Regions from separate parts of the Nitratireductor kimnyeongensis genome, predicted to be linked through region 1. Evidence: riboswitches for the same ligand, from Rfam matches in the RefSeq annotation. Region 1 holds a riboswitch; each other region holds the start of a gene.
The links. A riboswitch is a leader RNA that binds a small molecule or an ion and turns the genes downstream of it on or off. The one in region 1 is predicted to bind cobalamin.

Region 1 (8,067 bases):
TGGAGTTTCCTGGCACGAACTGGATCTTGACCTCATGTCGGCTTTCGAATTCAGGGATGATGAGTTCCTTCATCAGTGTTTCGAAAGACCCTCCATACCCCCCGACGGTCAGCGTCTTCTCCTGCGCCAGTGCAGCCCCGGGGGCCAAGACCGAGCAACTCGCAGCCAGCATCCCATGCGCCAGCGATCGCCAAATCCTATTCATTGTCTTCCCCTTTGTTTTTGTGCGGTGGCGCGCCTATTCAAAGGAGACATTATCTGAATTTCAAATCATATTATTTGCCCTTGATATTCCAAAAGGTTATGTTGTTGCTATGCGCAAAACCAATGTCCGACAGATTGAAACCTTCAATGCATTCATGACGAGCGGTTCGGTAACAAAAGCTGCCGAGGCGCTGCATGTCAGCCAGCCGGCCGTCAGCAAGCTACTGAAATTATTTGAGGATTCCTGCGAGATTCAGCTGTTCAATCGCGACACCGGCCGTCTTGTCCCGACACCGGAGGCTCGTGTGCTCTACACGGAAACGGCCAAGCTCGAGGCGGGCGTTCTGCGGGTACACAAGGCTGCTCGGGAGATTCGCGAATTCGACCGGGGCCAGCTTACGATTGTCGGATTCCCGGCCATAGGCCTTCAGCTCATACCGCGTGTCGTGGCCGACATGCTGGGCCGTGACACGGGATTGAAGGTTACCCTTCTGACGCGCACCTCGCCCAGCATTGCGGATGTGATGCTCACGCGATCCGCCGATTTCGGCCTTTCGCTAGTTCCCGCAACCCACAGCATGCTTCACTGCGAACCCTTCGCGCAGTTGCCCATGATCTGTGCGCTTCCGGCAGATCATTCTCTGGCCAGTAAACAGGTAATTTCACTGCGGGATCTGTGCGACGACCCGTTCATCGCACTTGGGCGAAGCGACATGTCCTACCCGGCAATCTATGAAGCCTTTCACGCAATCGGGATCAGTCCACGTGAGGTTGCCGAGGTTCAAATGCTGGAAGCCGCCTGCGCCATGGTGAGTGCCGGTTTTGGCGTCTCGATCATCTCCAGTCTGGCCCTCGTTGCGCCCCAGGACCCCAGAGTCGTCTTCCGCCCGCTCGCCGAGCGCATTGAAACGTCCATCTGGCTGATCACGTCGCACGTGCATGAGTTGCCGCTCGTGGGACGCGAGGTGATCAACCGCATACGGGATGCGGTTTCGAGGATCGACATATCCCAAACGCTCATTCCTGCATGCAGGAACTGATTGACGAAAGAGTTGGTATGCCGGCGCGGCGGCTGTGCGAAGTAGAGGGCCCGGAGGGTCGCTGTGACACAGGGTGAAAGCCGCAAGATTGCGACCGCTGAAGTAGCGAGGCAGGCAGGTGTATGAACCGCCGCTGGCAGGGTTCTGCGCGGGTATGACTCCGGCAGCGAGGATGTGCGCAATCGCGTTCAGGAAAGCGCACGTCAGCTTGGCTATCAGCCCAACCAGCTTGCGCGTGTCTGCGTGTCCTTGCTGTCAAGCCATGGCGGGATAACCGCATCCTCCCGACGTTTGAGCGTGTTGCGCAGCGCGCGCTTCGCCTTTAGTGTCGCTCATGCATGCGGTTCCGCATCCTGCGGATGAAAAGGGAACCCGGTGCGACCTCCCTTGGGGGATCAATTCCGGGGCTGCCCTCGCAACTGTAAGCGGCAAGTTCTTTCCAATGCCACTGGCGCGAGCCGGGAAGGCGGAGGGAACGTCCGAGCCGCGAGCCAGGAGACCTGCCTCATGCATTGACCATGAACGCCGGACGAGGTGCGCCGGCAGGAGGACCAGCATGCATGCAGGCACGGCTTTGCCGGCGATGAAACGCCATGTCGCGTTCGATTTGACTCGATATGTTATACCATTTCATATAAGTGATCCCCGATCTTGTGAATTGGTGTCTGGGGGTGGCTTGAATGCGCGTTGATCTGGCTGGATTCGCCCGGGAAGGGACGCTGGGCGATCATAAGGCGCTGATGCGCCTTGTGGAAGGAGCCGATGCGCTTGGATTTGGCGGAATCTGGTTCAACGAGTTCCACTTTGCCCGCAAGACGCTGCCCTATCCATCCACGCTAATGCTGGGGGCGGATATTCTGGCGCGAACAGAGCGTTTGCGGTTCGGCACGTCGATCCTCGTCCTGCCACTCTATCACCCGCTCCTGCTGGCAGAGCAGATCGCACAGCTCGATTTTCAAAGCGGCGGACGCGTGGATGTTGGAATCGGTCGTGGCACGGAACCCTCGACGTTCAACGCGCTGGAGATAGCCCGTGACGAGGCGCATTTGCGTTTCAGCGAAGCGCTGAGAATCATGATTGAGGCGTGGACAAAACCACATTGCTCCGCCGATAGCGGCCCATGGACATTCTCCAACGTCGCAGTGGGGCCGCCACCGGTGCAGAAGCCGCATCCGCCCATCTATGTTGCCGGCGTATCGGAAGGAACTGTCGACATCGCCGCGCGAAACGGCTTTCCGCTGCTTCTCAGCCTCGAGCCGAACGAGGCGCGGCAATTGCCCGTGCTGCACGCTGCTCTAAAACGGCATGGCGCATCGCGCGCAACCCTCGAAACCTCCTCGCTTTCGCGATACGTGGTGGTCGCGCCGACGCGTGCGGAGGCCAACGACCGGGTCGACACGCTGCTCGAAAAGCTGAACGCGCGCCGCACCGAACGAGCCGCGTCACGCGGGCTCAAGCCGCCTGAGCCACGCAGCCGCGCTGTGATGTTGGCCGATTTCACCATCGCGGGAACGCCTGAGGATTGCCATGCGCAATTGTGTGCGCTTTCCGCGCGCACGGGATCGCAGAGCATACGCTGCCTTTTCAGCGCCAACGGCCTGATCAACAACGATGTAGCGCTCCAGGGGATGGAACTCTTTGCCAAGGAGGTTCTCCCGTATCTGGGAGGGCAATCCCCTTCTACACCCCATTCCGACAACGCCGCCTATGAGCCGGCTTTCCAAGGAGTTTCTTCATGAACCGATTTGCTGGCTTCTGCGCGATTGCTGCCGCAGGCCTTTTCATCATTTCGACATCTGCGTTCGCAGACGAAGCCGGCTTTCCCTATACGGATGAGAATTGCGGGGTCACAACAGTCTATGCGGCACCACCGGCGCGGGCCGTGACGCTCAGCAACAATGCAACGGAGCTGATGCTTGCCCTTGGGCTTGAGGAGCGCATGGCAGGCACTTCCTACATGGCAAACCTGAAGATCAGCCCGCAATATGAGGAAGCCTATAACCAGGTTCCGGTGCTCTCGCCGCTCGTCGCCACCACGGAGCAGCTGATCGAGGTGGAGGCTGACTTTGTTTATGCCGGCTATCCCGATGGGTTCAGCGAGAGCCGGCACACGCGCGATCAGTTGCACGATCTGGGCATGAAAACGCGGCTCAACACCGAAGGCTGCAATCTCGGAAAGTTCGGTTTTGATGAACTCTATGACGAGATCCGATCCATGGCGGCCATATTCGGCGTTCGGGAGCGCGGCGAAGCGCTGATCGCCGACATCACGGAGCGCCTTTCCTCCGTGGAAGAGAAGCTCGAAGGCGTAGAGCCCATGCCGGTGTTCATCTTCAACGGTGGCGAATCGGCGCCCCGTGCTGTTCTCGGCAACACCATGCTGTCGCACGTGGTGTCACGGGCCGGTGGTGAAAACATCTTTGGCGAAGTGGCAAACCGTTATGGGCAAGTTTCGTGGGAACAGATTGCCGAGCGTATGCCGGAATACATCGTGGTCTATTACTCCGGAACCGCTGGGGGGCAGGTGGTGGGAGATCCGGCGGGTGAACTCGGCAAGGGGCGGATCGAGATCCTGAAAACCAACCCGTCCGTGAAGGGCGTGCCGGGCATTGCCGGCGAAAGGTTTGTCACGATCGATTCCGTCTGGGGACAGCCGGGGCCCAGTTCCATTGACGCCGTGGAGAAACTGGCGCGTGCCTTCCACCCCGGCCGAATGGGCGAATAACAGGCCGGGCGGAACCGAAACATGCATGCACCTGTTCCGAAACAGAACGATCCGGACAGCCATGAAGCCTTGTTGGCTGTCCTTCAGTCAGCGCCGCCCGTCCAACGGGTGAAGAGCCGGCCCATGCCCGGCGCACGCTCGTTGGGTGGCCGGGCTTCGGGTTACGCTCTGGTCATTCTCCTGATGGCGGCGCTGCTTGTGAGCGTGGCCGTCGCCGGGTTGATGCTCGGTTCGGTGCATATTCCCGGCGGGACGGCCATTGCCATTCTGGCAAATCTGGCTCTCGGCGATAATCTGGTGGACCCATACTGGCGTACGGTACACGAGACGATCATTATCCAAACCCGCATGCCGCGCGTGGTGCTTGCAGCTCTGGTGGGCGCAAGCCTGGGGGTTACCGGCATGACGATCCAGTCCATTGTCCGCAATCCGCTCGCGGGTCCGAGCATTCTGGGTGTTTCGTCCGGTGCGGCGACAGGTGCGGTGGTGGTGATGCGTTGGGGACTTTTGGGCTTCGGTGTTTTCACACTTCACATTTCGGCCTTTCTGGGCGGACTTGTTACGCTTTTCGCTGTGTTCTGGGTCGCGCGAACCGGCGGACACATGACACCGACGCGGCTTGTGCTGGCCGGTGTGGCGATGAGCGCAATCCTGAGTGCACTGACAAGCCTGATCGTGCTGACGTCCCCCGATCCTCAGCTTGCCTCCCGCGTGCTGTTCTGGACGCTGGGCGGTTTCGGCACCGCACAGTGGAAACTCATTCCCGTCCCGCTTGCCGCCCTTGCGCTCGGGCTTGGCGTGATGCTTGTCCAGGCCCGGCGGCTCAACCTGCTGATGGCGGGTGACGAGAGCGCAGTGGCGCTTGGGCTCGATGTCCAGCGCTTTCGCCAGACCATGTTCGTGCTCGCGGCAGCACTCACCGGCATCACCGTGGCGGTGGCCGGGGTGATCGGCTTTGTCGGCCTCATCATGCCGCACATCGTGCGTTTTCTTGTCGGTGCGGATCATCGACGCTCCTTGCCGGCAGTTGCGCTTCTGGGCGCGAGCTTCGCCATAGGGGCCGATCTCGTCGCCCGCACGGTGATCGCTCCGCTGGAATTGCCCGTCGGCATCGTCACGGCCCTCGTAGGCGGGCCCTTTTTCATCTGGCTTCTGCGGCGCGACGCGCGCGGGCTGGGCGGTGCGCGATGAGTGTTCGACCTTGCACACTCGATATGCGCTCCGTCACGGTGAGAGCCGGCAGCGACACGCTGGTCGACAATGTGTCGATCCATGTTGGCGAAGGCGAGATGGTTGGTCTCATCGGACCTAACGGGGCGGGAAAATCAAGCCTGTTGCGAACCATTTACCGCATCAACAAACCTGCAACAGGCAGGGTATACGTGGATGGGAAAGACGTCTGGCGCAAACCCACGGAATGGGTCGCGCGCAATGTCGGTGCGGTGCTTCAGGACATGCCGGCGGAGTTCCCGTTGACGGTGCGCGACGTGGTGGCCATGGGTCGCTCTGCACACAAGAAGCTTCTGGAAGCCGACACGCCGCATGATCATGCTCTCCTGGACGCAGCGATCGCGCTTTTAGGGTTGGCTCCCTTTCGGGATCGCGCGTTCCGCACGCTGTCTGGGGGCGAAAGACAGCGCGTTCTCGTCGCACGGGCTTTGGTTCAACAGCCCCGGATCCTGATACTGGATGAGCCGACGAACCACCTTGATATTCATCACCAACTGCAGCTTCTACGGTTCCTGCGCGGGCTTCAGACAACGGTGGTGGCCGCCTTGCACGATCTCAATCTTGCTTCCATGTTCTGCGATCGGCTCGGCGTTCTTGATCAGGGGCGGCTGGTGGCGATGGGACCTCCGCAAGACGTGCTGACGCCGGTTTTGCTCCGCCGTGTCTATCGCATCGAAGCGACCATTGGGCGACATCCGGAGACAGGCAGTGTCTGGGTCATGCCTTCGGCTGCTCCACCGATCAGTTCGATCGGGCGGATTGAAGCGCGCTCTGCATAGACATAACGGCTCCTATTACAATTAACGCGGTCTTAAGCGAGGCGGCGCTTTATGGTCAGGTATACGAGGCACCAGCCCCCTCATGGCGAGCAAGGCACTCTGCCGGATTGTCAGGCACGAGCGTGGAGGGAAGTGAAGCCCGGTGGAGTCTTTGTGTGGCGATGAGCACAATTGCACAACAGCGCTGGAAAGGAAGTTCCTTCCTCGCGCGCATGGCCGCAACCGGGCAGCCGTCCACTGCCGTTGCAGCGGTCATGTTCACCATTTTGATGATCTCTTTTCGTCCGTTCCAGCCTTCTGGCGCCCAACTCACCGGGGACGGTGGCGACATCGTCAACCAGTTGGGTTTCGGTGCCCTTGGAGGGATTGCCGTGGCATCGCTGTTGACCCTGGTCGACAGGCGGGTTCTGGCTTCGCTCCTAAGCCCCTGGTGGATGGTCCTGATGGTCTTTTTGGCCATCGCCACCTTCAACACGCCGGTTCCAGGTGACACGATGCGCACCGTGGCGTTCTCGATCATCGGCATTCTGACGATCGCCGCGATACTCACGCTGCCGCGTGATGCTGATGCGTTTTCGCGAGTGCTGGTGTTTGCAGGGTTCATCATTCTCGGCCTCTCCTATTTCGGGGTAATCGCGCTGCGCGACGTAGCGGTTCACCAGGTCTATGACGTCGAATCCCAACATGCAGGCCTTTGGCGCGGTGTCTTCACGCACAAGAACATTGCCGGGCCGGTCATGGCGGGTCTGGCGTTCGCCGGACTTTACCTTTGCCGGCGCGGATGGCGATGGACGGGTGGGTTAATGGCCCTCCTGGCCATGGTCTTCGTGTTCCACACAGGCTCGAAAACGACGACAGCCACGGTGCCGCTGGCGGGAATGCTCGTCGCCTTGCCGGGAATATTCGGATTGCGGGCTCTCGTGCCCGTGTTCGTGGTCGGGGCGGTCAGCGTGCTGGCGTTGGCTACACTTGGCATTGTCTTTATCGATCCGCTGAAGGATCTCGCCGCGACGCTTGCGCCCGATCTTACCTATACGGGACGCACGCCGGTCTGGGAGTTCGCGGGAGACATGATCATGCAGAAGCCATGGTTCGGATATGGCTTCGATAATTTCTGGCTGACCCAAACGGTGTTCACATCCGATCAGTCATTCGATCGGCTGTGGGATATTCGCGGAATCGTGCATGGTCACAATGGCTATATCGACATCGCGCTCGGGATGGGGCTTCCGGCACTTGCAATCGCGATCATCACCTTTCTGTTCATGCCGCTGCGGGACTATATGCGCACCCCACTCAACCGGGAGAATGTGTTCCTGGCGGATTTCTTCATGATGGTGGTCACGTTCTGTCTGTTCAACGCTTTCCTCGAAAGCTTCTTCTTCCGTCGGATAGACCCGGTCTGGATGTTGTTTGTCATGGGCGTATTCGGCATGCGGCTTGTGGCGCGATTCCGGGTTCCGGGGCGGGCCGAGCGATAAGGCCTTCCCTTCCTGTTTGAGCGAGCGAAACTCACGCGTTCCGGGGAAACCGCAGAACGCGTTGCCGGCCATGCCTGCTGCAAATGGGCGCACCTGGCTGCCATGGCTTGCCCACCGGAATTTCGGGATGTACATTAATTTCAGTATTTTCTGAAAATAGTGGCAGGCACACCCTTCATGAACCTCCCTCCAGTTCTACAGTCCTTCGTTCTGCATTTCGGAGAAATGGGCAGCCGCTGGGGCATCAATCGCACGGTGGGCCAGATTTATGCATTGCTCTACGCGTCCGCCAAGCCACTCTGTGCGGACGACATTGTCGATGCGTTGTCGATTTCCCGGTCCAATGTCTCCATGAGTCTGCGGGAGCTTCAGGCCTGGAATCTGGTGGTTTTGAAACACATTCCCGAAGATAGGCGGGATTTCTTCACGACGCCGGACGACGTCTGGCGGATCCTGAGAACGCTGGCTGAAGAGCGCAAGAAACGGGAAGTGGATCCTACGCTGTCAGTGCTTCGCGAGCTGTTGATGCAGACACCGGGCAATGAGGAGGAGCGCTATGCGCAGGCCCGTCTGGCCGAGATGCAAATCCTCATAGAGCAGTTGACGCA
Region 2 (8,067 bases), on a different replicon from region 1:
TCGCCCGGATTGCTGACGATGAAGGGATAGACCACCGGCAGTGCGCCGGCCACGATTTCGGGAAAACAGGTTTCCGTCAGCGCGACGGTCTTGCCGGGCAACCATTCCAGCGTGCCATGCGCGCCCACATGGATCAGCGCGTGGGCGCCAAGTTTTTCGCGCATCCAGTGACCGAAGGCGACAAGTGCATGGCGCGGTGCAAGCGCCGGGTCGTGATAGTCCACGCGCCGGTCTGCCGAGCGCCCCCGGTCCGGCGCAAGCGCCACGATGACATTTCCAAACCGCGCCGCGCGGAACGGAAAGACGCCATCCTCCGCATCGTGTTCGGCCGGTCCCCAGGTGGCGAGCAGCGTCTCGCGTGCTTCTTCGGGCAGCGCATCGAAGGCCCGCCGGTATTCATCCAGCGAAAGCGATTCCGAAGGCTTTTCGAGGCGCTGCATGAGCGCGCGGGGTGTCTCCGGAACGCCGGAAATCGCATACCCCGCTTCGCCAAGATCGTGCAGCATGGCGAGCACGCTCGACGGCACGTCGAGACCCACCGCATATCCGGTTCGGCCCGGCGCGCTCGGATAATCCGGGATCAGGATGACGATGCGGCGCTCGGGTTTTGGCGTTCGGGCAAGCCTCAGATGCGCGGCGATCCTCGCCGCGACCTGCCTTATGCGCGCGGGTTCTGGCCGGTTACGCTGCACGCCGAAGGAAAGCCCTTCATCCAGCGCCGCCTCGTCCTTGAAGGAAATTGCCCCCGCCATTAGCCGGCCATCGAGTTCCGGCAGCACCACATGCATGGCAAGGTCGGCGGGTGCCAGACCGCGCTGCCCTTCCTGCCACGCCTCGCGCCGCGTGGTTGCTGTGACCACCTGAAAAACCGGCACGCCAAACCGGTCGAACAGCGTTTTCTCGCCGGGTTCCGCGCCGCTGGAAAAGGCCGTCGCAGTGATGAGCGCCTGAGGCTTCAACGTCTCCACGGCGTCACGCACGAAATCGGCGGCAAGGGGGTCGCGCAGGCTGGAAACGAACACCGGCACGGCGCAAACACCCTGTTCCTCAAGCGCCTCCACCAGCGCGTCGATGGGCGCGACATCGCTGGCAAGCAGCATGGAGCGGTAGAAGAGAATGGGGACGATTGCCCTGCCGGGCTTCGCGGCGGAGAAAAACGAAGCTTCCACGATGCCATGGCCCGGCGCATAGAAGCCGGCTTTGGCGACAGGTTTGGCCTCCGGCGTATCGATCTCCCGCCCCGCAAGGCGCGCCATCTGCATGGTCAGCGCGCGCATATTGTCCGGTCCGCCCTCACGGAAGCAGGCAAGCAGCGCCGCGCGCGCTTCAGCCGAAATGGTGGAACGCTCGGCAAGGCGCGGGTCGTCCTGATGGCATTCGCCGGGTAACAGTGCCAGCGCGATGCCCTTGTCTCGCGCAAGCTCCGCCAGCCGGTCGCAGCCATAGCGCCACCACTCATAGCCGCCCAGCACCCGCACCAGAATGGTGCGGGCGTGCGCTGCCGTGTTGTCGATCCACAGATCAACCGACATGGGGTGTCTGAGATCACGCAAGGCAGCTAGGCGCAGCGAGGGCAGAGCCTCGCGATCTGTCTGCCACGCGGAGGCGATCCCCGCCAGATCGCTGTCGGTGAAGGACAGCGCCACCATGTCCGCCGGCGACTGTTGCAGATCGACAGGTTCGATCAGGTCGTCGAGTGAGGCGGTGGTGGTGGCGAGAATGTGCATCGGGTCAGGCCGTCAGAAGGCTTTCGATGCGCGCGCGGTCAATGCCCTTGAGACCGATTACGACGAGCCGCGTTTCGGCGGCTTCGCCGGCCTTCCACGGGCGGTCATAGTGGTGCGAGACGCGCGGACCCACAGCCTGCACCTGCAGGCGCATGGGCTTGCCCTTCACATGGGCAAATCCCTTGAGGCGCAGAACCTCGCCGGTTCCCACCGCCGCGTTGACACGCGCCTCCAGATCTTCGGGGCGCAGCACCGGCGGCAGATCGACAATGAACGTGTCGAAATCGTCATGCTCGTGGTCATGCGCATCGTCGTGATGCGTCTTGCGATTCTCGATATCGTCTTCGACGGCGAGACCGAGGCCCAGCAGCAGGGCCGGATCCACCTTGCCATGGGCGCTCGGCACGATCTGCACATTGCGCGACAGATGGTCTTCGATGCGGGCGCGGGCGCGCTCGTTGCCTTCCGCGTCCAGAAGGTCGCTCTTGGACAAGACGATCAGATCGGCGCAGGCCACCTGATCGTCAAACACTTCTTCCACCGGATCGTCATGGTCGAGCGAATCATCGGCGGCGCGCTGCGCGGCGAGCGCATCCATGTCGCTCGCCACCTGACCGTCGGCAAGTGCCGGCCCGTCCACCACGGCGATGACCCCATCGACGGTGACGCGGTTCTTGATCGCTGGCCACTGGAAGGCCTGCACCAGCGGCTTGGGCAACGCCAGGCCCGAGGTCTCGATCAGGATGTGATCCACCTTCGGCTCGCGGGCGAGGATCTGGTCGAGGGCGGGCACAAAGTCATCAGCCACGGTGCAGCAGATGCAGCCATTGGCCAGTTCCAGCACGTTTTCCTCGGGGCAATTGTCGAGCCCGCAGTTTTTCAGCACCTCGCCATCGACGCCCGCATCGCCGAACTCGTTGACGATGATGGCAAGCCGCTTGCCCTTGGTGTTTTCCAGCACATTGCGGATGAGTGTTGTCTTGCCGGCACCGAGAAAGCCGGTCACGACGGTGCAGGGCACACGATTGAAGCTCGTGGTCATGGGATATCCTTCAGAGGGAGTGTGGTGAATGCGGGGATGCGGGCGAGGGAGACGCCAGCCCTTTCAGGCCGCGTTCGGGCAAGGTCGCCATGAATGGCAGAGAGAAGGCGCGCAGAGGCGCAATCGGCAATCACAATGCACACTCCTTGCCCGGGACACCCGCCAGGCGGTCAGGATTTCATTTTCAGACGGCAGGTTTCCTGGCTCACGGGTCGCTGCGCTCTCCAGCCTTCCCAGGGCGTTGCCCCAGTGGCGTGTCAGGTGCGCTCTCCGCTTACAGTTGCGGGGACAGCTGCGGCATTGGGCAAGGCCCGCACCGCATTCCCTCTTAGCCCTCTTCTTTGCGGAAGAAGGACCGTCTGCCACGCATTTATGGCTCGCCCGGCACGTCTGTCAATGCGTGAAGAAAGCGTTTGCCGGGAGAGACGACTCCTGTATGGTCGAGCCGCTGACGGTTCCGCGCAAGCGGACCAGAGGGAACATAGTGCGGCGCTCAAGCGCCAAGGCCATGGCTGCCCCCGCAACTGTAAGCGGTGAGCATTTTCCTGATCGCCACTGAGGCTTTTTGCCTTGGGAAGGCTGGAAAACGCTGCGACCCGTGAGCCAGGAAACCTGCCGACAGCATGAAAGAAACACCGTATCCCTCGGGTGGAGGGGAAAGGACCGGACATGACCGCGCGTATCGCACGCATTTTTTCCGCATTCGTTTTTTCAACGCTCTTCGCAACCAGCGCTCAGGCCCATCACGCCATGGACGGGCAAACGCCCACGACCCTCTATGAGGGACTGGTTTCGGGTCTGGCGCATCCCGTGATCGGGCTCGATCATCTGGCCTTTATCGTCGCTGCCGGCCTCATTGCCGCTGTAGCCGGCATGAGCCTTTTCGCGCCGCTTCTCTTCGTCGCCGGTTCGCTGATCGGCGTCGGTCTGCACCTGATGCTGCTCGATCTGCCGGCGGCGGAAATCATCATCGCGGCAAGCGTTCTTGCCGGCGGCTGGCTGCTGGCGCGCGGCCGGGCGGTGGAAAACCACATGCTCGTTTTCGCGATGTTTCTGGTGGTCGGCGTGTTTCATGGCTATGCCTTCGGCGAGGCCATCGTCGGCAGCGAGGAGACACCGCTGATCGCCTATCTCGCCGGCCTCGCTGCAATCCAGAGCGCCATCGCGCTTGGCGCCTATTTTCTGGTCCGGTCGCGCGGCTGGGCTGTCGAGGCCACGCAGCCTCGGCTTGCCGGTGCCGCCATCCTTGGCGTTGGCGTGACCTTCCTTGCCGGGCATCTTGTCGGCTGAGCCGGCGAAATAGCGATGCGATCGCTTCATTTCGTTCTGGGCGGCGCGCGCTCCGGCAAGAGCCGTCATGCCGAGAGGCTGATCGAGGCCGCACCAGCGCCCTGGCATTACATCGCCACGGCGCAGGCCTTCGATGACGAGATGCGCGAGCGCATCGCCATGCACCGTGCGCGGCGCGAGGGGGCGGTGGCGTGGCAGACGCACGACGCCCCGCTCGACCTGCCGGATGTGCTTGAAAAACTGCCGGCCCGCGAGACGGTGCTCGTTGATTGCCTGACCCTGTGGCTCAGCAATCTCATGCTGAACAACCACGAGCTGCAACCTGCCGCCGAGAGACTGCTTGCAGTCCTTGCCGCGAGAAAGGGAACCACGGTTCTCGTTTCCAATGAAGTCGGCTTCGGCATCGTGCCCGAAACCCCGCTCGGACGCCGTTTCCGCGACGAGGCGGGGTTCCTGAACCAGAAGATCGCTGCCGCTGCCAACAGCGTCACGCTGGTGGTTGCCGGCCTGCCCATGAAAGTGAAGTGACATGCGAGAGATCGACGAAAACGAGGCCGAGCGCCACAAGGCAAAGATGGAAAAGCGCAAGGCGGTTCAGGATGCCGAAGTGCGCGACAAGACGGTGGAAAAGGGGCTTCTGATCGTCAATACGGGGCCGGGCAAGGGAAAGTCGACCGCCGCCTTCGGGCTGGCGCTGCGCATGCTCGGTCATGGCCGCCGTGTCGGTGTCGTGCAGTTTATCAAGGGTGCGTGGCACTGCGGCGAAAAGGATGCCTTCGCCGCCTTCGGCGATCAGGTCTCGTGGCACACGATGGGCGAAGGCTTCACCTGGGAAACGCAGGATCTTAAGCGCGACATCGCCGCTGCGGAGCGCGCCTGGGGAAAGGCCGAGGAACTGATGGCGGACCCGACCATCGGTCTGGTGGTGCTCGACGAGCTGAACATCGCGCTGCGCTACGACTATCTCGATCTTGAGCGTGTGGTGACCGCGCTGACCAACCGGCGGGAGGACCTGCATGTGGTGGTGACCGGGCGCAACGCCAAGCCGCTATTGACCGAGGCCGCCGATCTCGTCACCGAAATGGGGCAGGTGAAGCATCATTTCGCCGCTGGCGTGAAAGCGCAAAAGGGCATCGAATTTTAGGTCGCCCTGCTTTGAGGTGGTGCGTGGTTCGACAAGCTCACCATGAGGGAGGTGGATGCGCTGCAACTCTGTTCTCCATGTTGATGTACAGGATTGCAGGTCTCTACCCATCCTCATGGTGAGCTTGTCGAACCACGCACGACGCCATTGCCAAGAGATCAAAACACCAGATGCCAAAGCCCAGCCGCTACCGCCACAAGCCCGATCAAGAGCCCGTCTGCAATCCGGTAGAGCGTGAGCGCGCGGCGGATGTCGCCGGCATTGGCCGCGCGGCGGCCGCCATCGCCCATCACCGCATCCTCCACCACCTCGCCGCCATAACGTCGCGGCCCGGCAAGGGCGAGGCCAAGCGCGCCGGCCATGGCCGCTTCCGGCCAGCCCGCATTGGGCGAGCGATGAAGGCGCGCATCGCGGCGCACCGCCTTCCATGCCGCTCCAGCCGAGGCGTCGCGCATGAAGAACGCTGCAGCAATGAAGAGAAACGCCGTCAGGCGCGACGCGGGCAAGTTGATCAGATCGTCGAACCGCGCCGCCGCCCAACCGAAATCAAGATGCCGCGCGCTTCTGTGCCCGATCATGGAATCGGCGGTGTTCGCGGCCTTGTAGAGCGCGCCGCCCGCCAGCCCGCCGACCGCCAGCCAGAACACGGGCGCGACCACGCCGTCGGAGCAATTTTCGGCAAGGCTCTCGATGGCCGCGCGCGCCACACCGGCCTCATCAAGGCTTTCGGGATCGCGGCCAACGATCTGCGAGACGGCTTTGCGACCCTCCGCCAGTCCGCCGGCGTCCAACCCGTCCGCCACTGCTTTCACATGGCTTGCAAGGCTGCGCTGCGCGATCAGCGAACTGCCCACAAGCGCGGCGATCACCAGCCCCACCCATCCGGAAAGGCTCGTCTGGATCAACCAGCCGGTCAGCCCCGCGAGCATCAGAATGACGACAAGCGCCAACGCGCCATTCAGGCGGCGCGCACCCGGCGAAAGGCTTTCGACATTGCACTGCGCATCCGCCAGCGCGATAAGACGGCCGATCCAGGTGACCGGATGGCCGATCAGGCGAAAGAGCCGCTCGGGGTAACCGATGGCGAGCTCCACCAGCATGGATGAAAGGGCGATCAGAATGGACATCAGGCCTCGACTGGCTGACCGGACGGTGAACAGGGTGACCGATCACGGCGGCAGTCTCGTTCAGGCTTCGGCGCTCTTTCCGGATGCGCCTATGCCCTTTTTCGACCTGTCCACCGGCATCAACCCGAACCCCTATCCTTTTTCGCCGCTGCCTGCCAGCGCCGTCGAGCGCCTGCCCGAAGAGGCTGACATCGCCACACTCGCTGGTCGCGCCGCCGACCACTACGGCGCACCCTCTGCCGCCCATGTCATCGCTGCGCCGGGGACCCAGCTTCTCCTGCCGCTGGTCGCCTCGCTTCTGCCGCCCGGACCGGCCCGCATTCTCGGCCCCACCTATGCCGAACACGCGCGCGCCGCCGCACTGGCCGGACATGCGGTCGAGGAGGTGGAGCGTTTCGATGCTCTTTATGGCGCGCGGCTTGCCGTCGTGGTCAATCCAAACAATCCCGACGGGCGGCTGATCGGTCGCAGCGAATTGCTCGATCTTGCGGAAAACCTGCAGCGCTCGGGCGGCATCCTGGTGGTCGATGAGGCCTTCATGGATGTGGGACCGCGCCCCGAGAGTCTCGCCGGGGACGTGGATGCCGGCAACATCGTGGTGCTGCGCTCCTTCGGAAAGTTTTTCGGTCTCGCCGGCCTGCGGCTCGGCTTCGCGCTGGCTTCGCACGATGTGGCGCAATGGCTTGGTGACTGGCTGGGCCCATGGGCGGTTGCAGGGCCGGCGCTCCACGCGGGGCTCGAAGCGCTATCCGACCGCGACTGGCAGAGCACGATGCGCCAAGACCTGATCACGGCGCGGGTCAGGCTCGATGCCCTTTTCGACGACGCAGGCCTGTCGATCGAAACCGGCACCGATCTCTTCCGCTTCCTGCGTCATCCGCGCGCGGCGCAACTCTTCGATCATCTTGGTCGCAACGGCATTCTCGTTCGGCGATTTGCAGGCCGTCCCGATTGCCTGCGCATTGGCCTGCCGGGAGACGATCAGGGATTCGAACGTCTCGGCCTGGCGCTGGAAGGCTGGGCCGGGAGCGGTCAATAATGCTCTATGTCTGTCCCGCGTCGCATCTGGAACGCATGCTGCAAGCGACCGGCGCGCAGCACATGATTTCGCTCATGTCGAGCAGCAAACCGCCTTCTTGTGAAAAGATCGATACGGTTCCGAAACGCCTGCATCTTGCCATGCACGACATCACGGATTTGCGCCCGGGGCTGATCGCACCGGCCTATGAACAGATCGAAGCTTTGGTCGAATTTGCCCGTGACTGGGACTGGTGCTCGCCCATGGTGGTGCACTGTCACGCGGGCATCAGCCGCTCCACCGCAGCGGCCTATGTCATCGCCAATCTGTTCGCCCGCGAGATGGACGAATGCGCGCTGGCCGGAATGCTGCGCGAGCGCGCGCCGAGCGCCACGCCAAACCGGCGCATTGTCGCGCTGGGCGACAGGCTGCTTGGGCGCGAAGGGCGCATGATCCGCGCCATCCACGAGATCGGACGGGGCAGGGACGCTTTTGCGGGCGAGCCGTTCCACTACCCCGCCCGCTGAATGCTTCTTATGAGGACGGTGTTGCCGCGCGCTCGGACATGACCTCCGCCGCGATCCGAAAGGATTTCAGCCGCGCCGCATGGTCGTGAATCTGGCCGGTAATGATGATTTCGTCCGGCCCGTAGCGGGAAATGAACCCTTGAAGCGCTTCCCGCACCGTTTCGGGATTTCCCGCCGCGGTGCAGGCCAGCG
Region 3 (8,067 bases), 1.5 Mb from region 1:
TCCAGCATGCGCTGCTTGCGTTCGGCCAGCGTGTTGCCGATGTTGAACTTCTCCAGCGTGCGCACAATCTGCGACCCCACGGAGTGGCTTGGATTAAGCGTGTCGAACGGGTTTTGAAACACCATCTGGATGCCGGCCACCGTGCCCGTATCCCGGTCTTCGACCGCTGTGGACTGTATGGGCTCGTTTGCCAGCACCACTTCGCCATCCGTGGCCGTTTCCAGCCCGAGAAGCACCTTGGCGAGGGTCGATTTTCCACAACCGGATTCGCCGACAATCGCGACGGTTTCGGATTCCCGCGCCTCAAAGCTGATCTGCTCGTTGGCCTTGACGGTCTTGGTATCTCCACCTCCGAAAATGCTGTTGGCGGCGACGTGATAATATTTCTTCAGTTTTTCGATGCGCAACATCGGCTTGCCGGGTTCAACCGGCTCCTTGTCCACAATCGCGCCTTCCGGCAGCGCGCTCCAGTCGATCTCATCAAAGCGCAGGCAGCGGGAGTGATGCCGCGCATGCCCTTCGACCGGCAGCATGGGCACGTCGCCGGCATCGCACAGGCCTTCCTTGAAATGCTGGCAGCGCGGGCCGAAATTGCAGCCCTTCGGGCGCTCATGCGGCAGCGGCAACTGGCCGGGAATGGCAATCAAGGGCCGCTCGTTCTTGTCGGCACCCGGCAGCGGAATGGAGCGGAAGAGCCCTTGCGTATAGGGATGGCGCATCCGGTCGAACACGTCTTCGACGCGGCCCGTCTCCACCGCCTCGCCCGAATACATGACCGTCACGCGATCGCAGGTTTCAAGGATAAGGCCCAGATTGTGCGACACGAAGATCATCGACGTGCCGTATTTCTTGCCGAGCCCCTTCACCAGTTCGACGATGCCCGCCTCGACTGTCACGTCGAGCGCGGTGGTCGGCTCATCCAGCAGGAGCAGTGCCGGCTTCGACAGTAGCGCCATAGCGATGACGATGCGCTGCTGCTGGCCGCCGGAGAGCTGGTGCGGATAAGACCGCATCATGCGTTCGGGATCGGGCAGCCGCACCGCGTCCACCATCTCCAGCGCGCGGCACCACGCCTCGTCCTTCGACACATTGTCGTGGATGAGCGGCACTTCCATGAGCTGCTGGCCGATCTTCATGGCCGGGTTGAGGCTCGCCATCGGCTCCTGATAGATCATGGCGATCTCGTTGCCGCGGATCTGGCGCAGCTCCTCCTCGCTCATTTCGGCCATGTCCCGGCCCTTGAACCTGATGCGCCCGCCGACGATCTGCCCGACATTGGACAGGTCCCGCATGATGCCGAGTGAAACGGTCGACTTTCCGCAGCCGGATTCGCCCACAATGCCCATCGCCTCGCCGGGCATGACCTCGCAGGAAAAATCCATCACCGCCGGGATTTCGCCGGCGCGCGTGAAAAAGGAAATGGAGAGGTTTTCGATCTCCAGAATGGGCTGACCGCTCTTATGACCGCGTGTGATGCTGATGGCTTCGTTCATGGCGTCGCTCTCAGTGTTCATCTCAATCCTTCAGTGACTGCTCACGCAGCGCATCGGCAAGCAGGTTCAGCCCGAGCACGAAGGACATGAGGGCAAATACGGGCGGCAGCGCCGGGTGAACATAGGCCCTGAGCAGACGGCTCGATTCCTTGATGCCCGTGCCCCAGTCCGGGCTTTCGGGCGCAAGACCGAGGCCGAAATAACCGAGCGTTCCAAGAAGGATGGTCGTGTAGCCAATGCGCAGGCACACATCGACAATGAGCGGACCGCGCGCATTGGGCAGCACTTCCCACAGCATGATGTACCAGGGCGTTTCACCACGCGTCTGCGCAGCTGCCACATAGTCACGCGTCTTGATGTCCATCACCAGCCCGCGAACGATGCGGAAAACGCCCGGGGAAGAAGCAAACACCACGGCCACGAAGATGTTGAGCTGGTTGGAGCTGATCGAGATGATGCCGAGCGGATCGGCATCGAACACGAGCCCCACATAGGCCCAGCCACCGATGAGCAATGTCAGCGCAAGCTGGATCGCCAGTAGCTGCGGGCGGCTTCTGTAGCGCGTCCAGAAAAGCGTCACAAAAAACACGATGGGGAAGATGAAGAACACACCGGCCATCCATTGCGGAATGGGTGTTTCGCGGATGCCCGGCGTCACCAGCAGGTAAAAAAGCAGGATAACGGGAAAGGCGAGCACCAGATTGGCCAGGAAGGACAGGAAACTGTCGATCCGCCCGCCATAATAGCCAGCCGGCAGGCCTAGCGTGGTGCCCACCATCAGCGCGAAGAGCGTTGCCGCAGGCGCGATGATGAGAACGATCTGGCTGCCGTAGACCATGCGCGAAAACACGTCGCGCGCCAGCCGGTCGCCGCCGAACAGAAAGGCCTGGCCGCTTTCCGGTTCAATACCGCCTGGAAGTACATTCTTCATGATCGGAAACTGCGCCAGCGGGTCGAAAGGCGCGACCGTACCGGCGAAGATTGCCGTGAACAGCCAGAAAAAGCAGATCATCACACCGGCAACGCCGACGCCTGAATCGAACAGCTGCCCATAGAGGCCGAGCCGCTCACGAAAGCGCAGGCTGAAGAACAGGATGATGGCCAGCACGATCCACACCGGCCAGAAGCGCGCCAGCACGCCGAAGATGATGCCGAAAATGCCAAGAGTTTCCACCTGCATCGCGTGTCCTCTCTATTGCACGCGGATGCGCGGGTTGAGATAGGCATAGCCCACATCCGAAATGAGCTGCGTGGACAGGACGACGAAGACCGACACCAGAGAACAGCCTAAAAGCAGGTCGATGTCGTTGTTGCTGGCCGCCTCCACCAGCGTGAAGCCAAACCCTTGATAGCGGAACATCACCTCGACGATGACAACGCCCGTCAAAAGCCAGGGAAACTGCAGCATGATGACAGTGAAGGGGGCGATCAGCGCATTGCGGAGCGCATGCTTCATCACCACGGCGCGAAAGCCCAGCCCCTTGAGGCGGGCGGTGCGGATATATTGCTGCGTCATGACCTCCACCATGGAGGCACGTGTCATGCGCGCTATATAGCCGATGCCGTAAATCGCCATCGTCATCACTGGCAGGGTGAAATTGTAGAAGGAAATGCCCTGTCGCGTGGCTGTCGCGGCAGAGCCGTTCAACCAGCCAAGCCATGAAGCGAAGATGACCGCGAAGATCACGCCGGACACATATTCCGGGGTCGCCGTGGTCGCGATCGAGGCGACGGAGAGCGTTCGGTCCGTTCGCGTCCCCTCCCGCATCCCCGCAAGGACGCCGATGAGAAGTGCCACGGGAACCATGACCACCATGACCCAGAACATCAGGATCCCGGTGGCGCCAAGTGCGGGGAAAAGCTTTTTTGCTACAGGAACCTTGAACTTGGTCGAGCAGCCGAAATCTCCCTGCAGAATGCCACCGTAATAAGGTTCTGCGGGTTCATCGCAATAGGAAAACCGTGGAGAAGATACTCCGGTTTCCGGATCGATGTTAGGCTGCTTCTGAACCACGCCCAGCCACTGGCCATAGCGCATAAAAAAGTTCTGGCGGTAGCCGTTCTTTTGTAGCCAACTCTCCAGTTCCTCGGCAGAGGAGCGCATGTCGAGCTGGCTGATCGCGAGCTTTTTGAGGTTGGGCTCCAGATTGACCAGAAAGAAAACAACAAGTGTCAGGCACAGCATCGTCAATGCCATCACGCCCAGACGTCTTACGATAAACCCAAGCACAGTGTCCCCTTCCCCCGTTTGCGGAGGTTGTTGTTCATCGCCTGCGCAAAAGGGGGCCCTCCTGGCCCCCCTTTTTTTGTTCAGTCTCAGCCCTCGTCGAGCCAGACCTTTTCCAGATCGATCTCAAACGTCTGGTGCATGCCGTGATTTTTCACGGCCTCCACGGAATGGTTGTAGAGCTTGCGCCAATAGGGCTGAAGGATGATGCCCGAACCCTGGATGATCTCCTCGATTTTCTTCATCACCTCGCGGCGATTGTCGGGATCGGGAATGGCCAGCGCCTCCTCGATCAGCTTGTCGAGCTCCGGGTTGGAATAGGCCGATTCGTTCCACGCCTCGCCGGTGCGATAGGCGAGTGCCACCACCTGAATGCCCAGCGGGCGCATATTCCAGTTGGTCATGGAGAAGGGATACTTCGTCCAGTCGTTCCAGAAGGTGGAGCCCGGCAGCACCGTACGCTTCACCTTGAAGCCGGCCTCGCGCAACTGGGCGGCGATGGCGTCGCCCGTGTTCTTGTGCCAGTCCTCGTCCACGGTGATGAGCTCGTGCTCATGGTCCATCTGGCCGGCCTCTTCCATGAGCGCCTTCGCCTCGTCCAGATTGCGCTCGAGCTTCGGCAACTCCGCATATTCGGGATGGATCGGGCAGACATGGTGGTTCTCGGCCACCTCGCCGGCATTGTTGTAGCCAAGCGCCAGCACGGTCGTGTTGTCGACGGCGCGCTGCAGCGCCCGGCGCACCTTCTCGTCATCATAGGGCGCATTGTCGACATTGGTGCGCGCCACGATGGTTGTCGCCGTGGTGACCTCTGATTTCACCAGGCCGAGTGAATCCAGAATGTCGACGAAATCGGCGGTGGTCTCGTAGTTCGTGTGGATTTCTCCGGATTCAAAGGCGCTGACGGTCGCAGACGGATCCGTGCCGTAGTCGATGAACTCGATACCATCGAGATAGGCTTCGCCACCCCACCATTTGCCGTCTTCACGTTTTTTGAGCTCCACTCGGTTGCCCACTTCATAGGATACGAGCTCAAAGGGACCGGTGCCGATGGGGTTGGCAACGAAATCGCGACCAGTTTCATCGAAACTCGGGTGTACGATAAGAGCCGGATAATCCGACATACCGGGGATTATCGAGATGTCGGGCGCCGAAAGATTCAGCTTCACCGTCATATCGTCGACCTTTTCGATGGCGCCTTCACGCGCCTTTTTGGTCTCGGGATCGATCAGCGACGCCATACGGGCCGGCATCGAGTTGCCCTCCACTGTCTGATCGCACCAACGGTTGAAGTTGTAGATTACATCGTCGGCGGTGAAGGCGTCGCCGTTGTTCCAGGTCACACCCGGCCGCACATGGAGGATGTACTCGGTCGCATCCTCATTGACTTCCCAGCTCTCGAGAAGCTTGCCTTCAAAGGTAAACTCGCGGGTGTACTTCACCAACGGCTCGAGCGTCTGACGCATGGCGTTGGCAATCTCCGACCAGTCGGCCGTGCGTGGATCTTTCGGATCCTTGATGAACATAGCGACACGCAGCGTGCCACCCTTCTTGGGCTCCTGGGCCAGGGCATGTGTTGGCGCTGCAAGGCCAAGCATTCCATAAGCGGCTACCGTTGACGCGCCTAGCGCGCTTGCAAGCGCGAGAAATTCACGCCGATCCACCCGACCGGCACGCGCCTCCTCGGCCATGGCAGCAACACCGGCTGGCACTTTCTCGCCATTGCTCTTGAAAAATGACATCGACGCACTCCCATTCATGGACATAGGCATTTTTGAATATTGGTTCGTGTTAGCATTTCTTATCCGCCCCCTTATGTCAAAATCCGAGGAGCGATGCGGTCATGATTTTGCAGATTTTTCGACAGATACAATGACGGATTTGCGACAATCTCGCCGCAAAAGTTACATGGGCAGGCGCTTCTACAACAAGTTTGGAACCGCGTTTGCTGAAAACGCTCACGTGCCGCATTGGTTCCTGCAAATCAAATCGGGTGTCGCGATTGACGCTAAATTCTGCCCTTGATAAGCGGTTATTGTTCGCTTGAGGTGCTTTGGCGGGTGTTCATCTGCCGGAGAAAAGGGAACACGGAACGGTCGTTTTGATGAACCGCAGCCGTGGCTGCTCCCGCAACTGTGAGCGCTGAGGCTCCTCGAATGCCACTGGGCGCAAGTCCCGGGAAGGCGAGGAAGCCGACGAAGCGCGAGCCAGGAAACCTGCCTCAGGCCGTCACCGACCGGATGCGGGACGCTTCCGGGGCTGTGTTTCTCGCAGTGGTGACGATAGTCATCGCTGGCGGGGAGACTGAACTTAAGCGTCTGTCGCTCTCCAGCAAACCTGAAAATCTGGTCCTGGAGCACACGCATGCTTTCAAACAGACACCGAAACTCCATCCTGGCCGGAACAGCCGGCCTGCTGCTCGGCTTCTCCGCGCTGACCACGCAGGCTGAGGATTTCGAGCTAGACACTCTGGTCATCACCCCCAGCCGCACGCCAACGGAGGCAGCGAAAGTGGGCTCCACGGTGGAAATCATCGAGCGCAAGGAAATCGAGGAGCAGTCCCTGCCGCTGGTTCAGGATTATCTTAATCAATTGCCTGGTCTCAATCTCTCCCCGAATGGCGGTCCGGGCAACACCACCACGCTGATCATGCGCGGCCTCCGCGGGCAGTATGTAAAGACCCTCTTCGAGGGCATCGAAATTTCGGAGGTTACGGGCCCGACCGTGCAATCCGCCTACGGTCATATCCTCTCCGGCAGTATCGGTCGGATCGAGGTTTTGAAAGGCCCACAGAGCACGCTCTATGGCTCCGATGCGATGGCCGGCGTGGTCAATCTCTCGACACTTGGCGGCATTCCGCAGGGCATCGAACACGGCATTCATGTCGAAGGCGGGTCGCGCAAAACCGGCTTTGGCAACTACACGCTGACGGGCGGTTTCGACCGCGGCGAGTTTGGCCTTTCTCTATCTGGCTTCACCACCGATGGCTTTTCAATGGCATCATCCGGTGTTGAAGATGATGGGTACACCAATCTGACCGGGACATTCAGCGGCCGATACGAGATCAGCGACGATCTAGCCGTTTTCGCCAGCGGGCTTTTGTTGAATGGTTCAACGGAGACGGATGATGGGTATCCCATCGCTGACAGCCCGGCGAATAGCACGTTTCGACAGGCTGCCGGGCGGGTTGGTGCCGAATTCTCTCTGTTTGACGGTCAATTGAACAACACGGTTTCGGCGCAGATATCCGATACTGCCCGCGAAAGCACCAGCGGCTTCGGTTCCACCTCAACCTTTGACGGATTGCGCTACAAGCTGGATTATCTCGGTTCTCTGGAAATCTCTCCCGAATTGACGCTGAACTTCGGCGCTGATTGGGAGCGTCAGACCGCCCTTACCGCAAGTGTCGATAAAAGCGTTTCGATGGGTGGCGGCTGGATCGACGCGATCTACAGCCCGTTTGACGCGCTGACTTTGACAGCGGGCCTCCGACACGACGAACACAGCACCTTCGGCGGACACACATCCTGGCGCACCACCGGGTCCTATGAATTTGCCAGCACCGGAACACGTTTCCACTCGTCGGTCGGAACGGGCTATCGCGCGCCGAGCCTCTATGAGCTCTACGCACCGTTCTATGGCAATATCGACCTGAAGCCTGAATCCAGCATCGGCTTTGACATTGGTGTCGAACAGCGTTTTCTGGATGACAGGCTCGTCGCCGACCTCACCTTCTTCATGATCGATGTCGATAACTTTATTGGCTACGATCCCGTTACCTTCCAGAACATCCAGACGGACGGCGTGGTGAAAACGCGCGGCGTTGAGGCGTCTTTTGCCATTGCGGCGACCGACTGGCTCGACCTGCATGGCGCTTACACCTACACGAAAGCAACACAGACTGACGGACTGCGGGAAGTCCGAATCCCGAAGCACGACATCGCCCTCGGCGCCACGATCCGTCCGGCCGAACGCTGGGAAATCGGAGCGACAGCGAAAATCGCTCTCGATACGGTGGACGGTTATGTCGACGGCCCGCGCTCGGAGCTTAATGATTACGTTCTTCTGAACGCGAAAATCGCCTACAAACCGAACAAAAACACGGAGCTCTATCTGCGAGGCGAAAACCTGCTCGATCAGAACTACGAAGTCGTTCAGGGTTACGGCACACCCGGCTTCGGCGTCTTCGCCGGATTCCGTGCAAAGTTCGCTCCCTGATGCTGAAGCGCCGGAAACGTCTCCCCCGCCTTTCCGGCCTCGTACTTTTGGTCGGCGCACTGCTTGTCGTGCCGGTCTCCGCCTCGCCAAAACGTGTCATGTCGCTCAATCTGTGCACTGACCAGCTTG

Region 2: linked by a shared signal. The riboswitch ahead of cobW (cobalamin biosynthesis protein CobW) and the one ahead of KW403_RS09500 (LLM class flavin-dependent oxidoreductase) in region 1 are both predicted to bind cobalamin.
Region 3: linked by a shared signal. The riboswitch ahead of KW403_RS02210 (TonB-dependent receptor plug domain-containing protein) and the one ahead of KW403_RS09500 (LLM class flavin-dependent oxidoreductase) in region 1 are both predicted to bind cobalamin.

Annotation. Positions count from the first base shown of each region.
Region 1 is NZ_CP078143.1:1,995,433-2,003,499, forward strand. It holds gene KW403_RS09490 (ABC transporter substrate-binding protein) at 1-205, opposite strand, end outside; gene KW403_RS09495 (LysR substrate-binding domain-containing protein) at 315-1,244, shown strand; cobalamin riboswitch at 1,569-1,766, shown strand; gene KW403_RS09500 (LLM class flavin-dependent oxidoreductase) at 1,925-2,983, shown strand; gene KW403_RS09505 (ABC transporter substrate-binding protein) at 2,980-3,969, shown strand; gene KW403_RS09510 (FecCD family ABC transporter permease) at 3,991-5,160, shown strand; gene KW403_RS09515 (ABC transporter ATP-binding protein) at 5,157-5,978, shown strand; gene KW403_RS09520 (O-antigen ligase family protein) at 6,140-7,459, shown strand; gene KW403_RS09525 (GbsR/MarR family transcriptional regulator) at 7,637-8,067, shown strand, end outside.
Region 2 is NZ_CP078144.1:76,759-84,825, reverse strand. It holds gene cobN (cobaltochelatase subunit CobN) at 1-1,727, opposite strand, end outside; gene cobW (cobalamin biosynthesis protein CobW) at 1,732-2,769, opposite strand; cobalamin riboswitch at 2,943-3,144, opposite strand; cobalamin riboswitch at 3,205-3,403, shown strand; gene KW403_RS18445 (HupE/UreJ family protein) at 3,439-4,059, shown strand; gene cobU (bifunctional adenosylcobinamide kinase/adenosylcobinamide-phosphate guanylyltransferase) at 4,075-4,587, shown strand; gene cobO (cob(I)yrinic acid a,c-diamide adenosyltransferase) at 4,589-5,203, shown strand; gene cbiB (adenosylcobinamide-phosphate synthase CbiB) at 5,362-6,330, opposite strand; gene cobD (threonine-phosphate decarboxylase CobD) at 6,323-7,369, shown strand; gene KW403_RS18420 (tyrosine phosphatase family protein) at 7,369-7,875, shown strand; gene KW403_RS18415 (LLM class flavin-dependent oxidoreductase) at 7,883-8,067, opposite strand, start outside.
Region 3 is NZ_CP078143.1:472,788-480,854, forward strand. It holds partial or broken gene KW403_RS02190 (dipeptide ABC transporter ATP-binding protein) at 1-1,493, opposite strand, end outside; gene KW403_RS02195 (ABC transporter permease) at 1,516-2,673, opposite strand; gene KW403_RS02200 (ABC transporter permease) at 2,686-3,723, opposite strand; gene KW403_RS02205 (ABC transporter substrate-binding protein) at 3,810-5,462, opposite strand; cobalamin riboswitch at 5,750-5,958, shown strand; gene KW403_RS02210 (TonB-dependent receptor plug domain-containing protein) at 6,085-7,938, shown strand; gene KW403_RS02215 (ABC transporter substrate-binding protein) at 7,938-8,067, shown strand, end outside.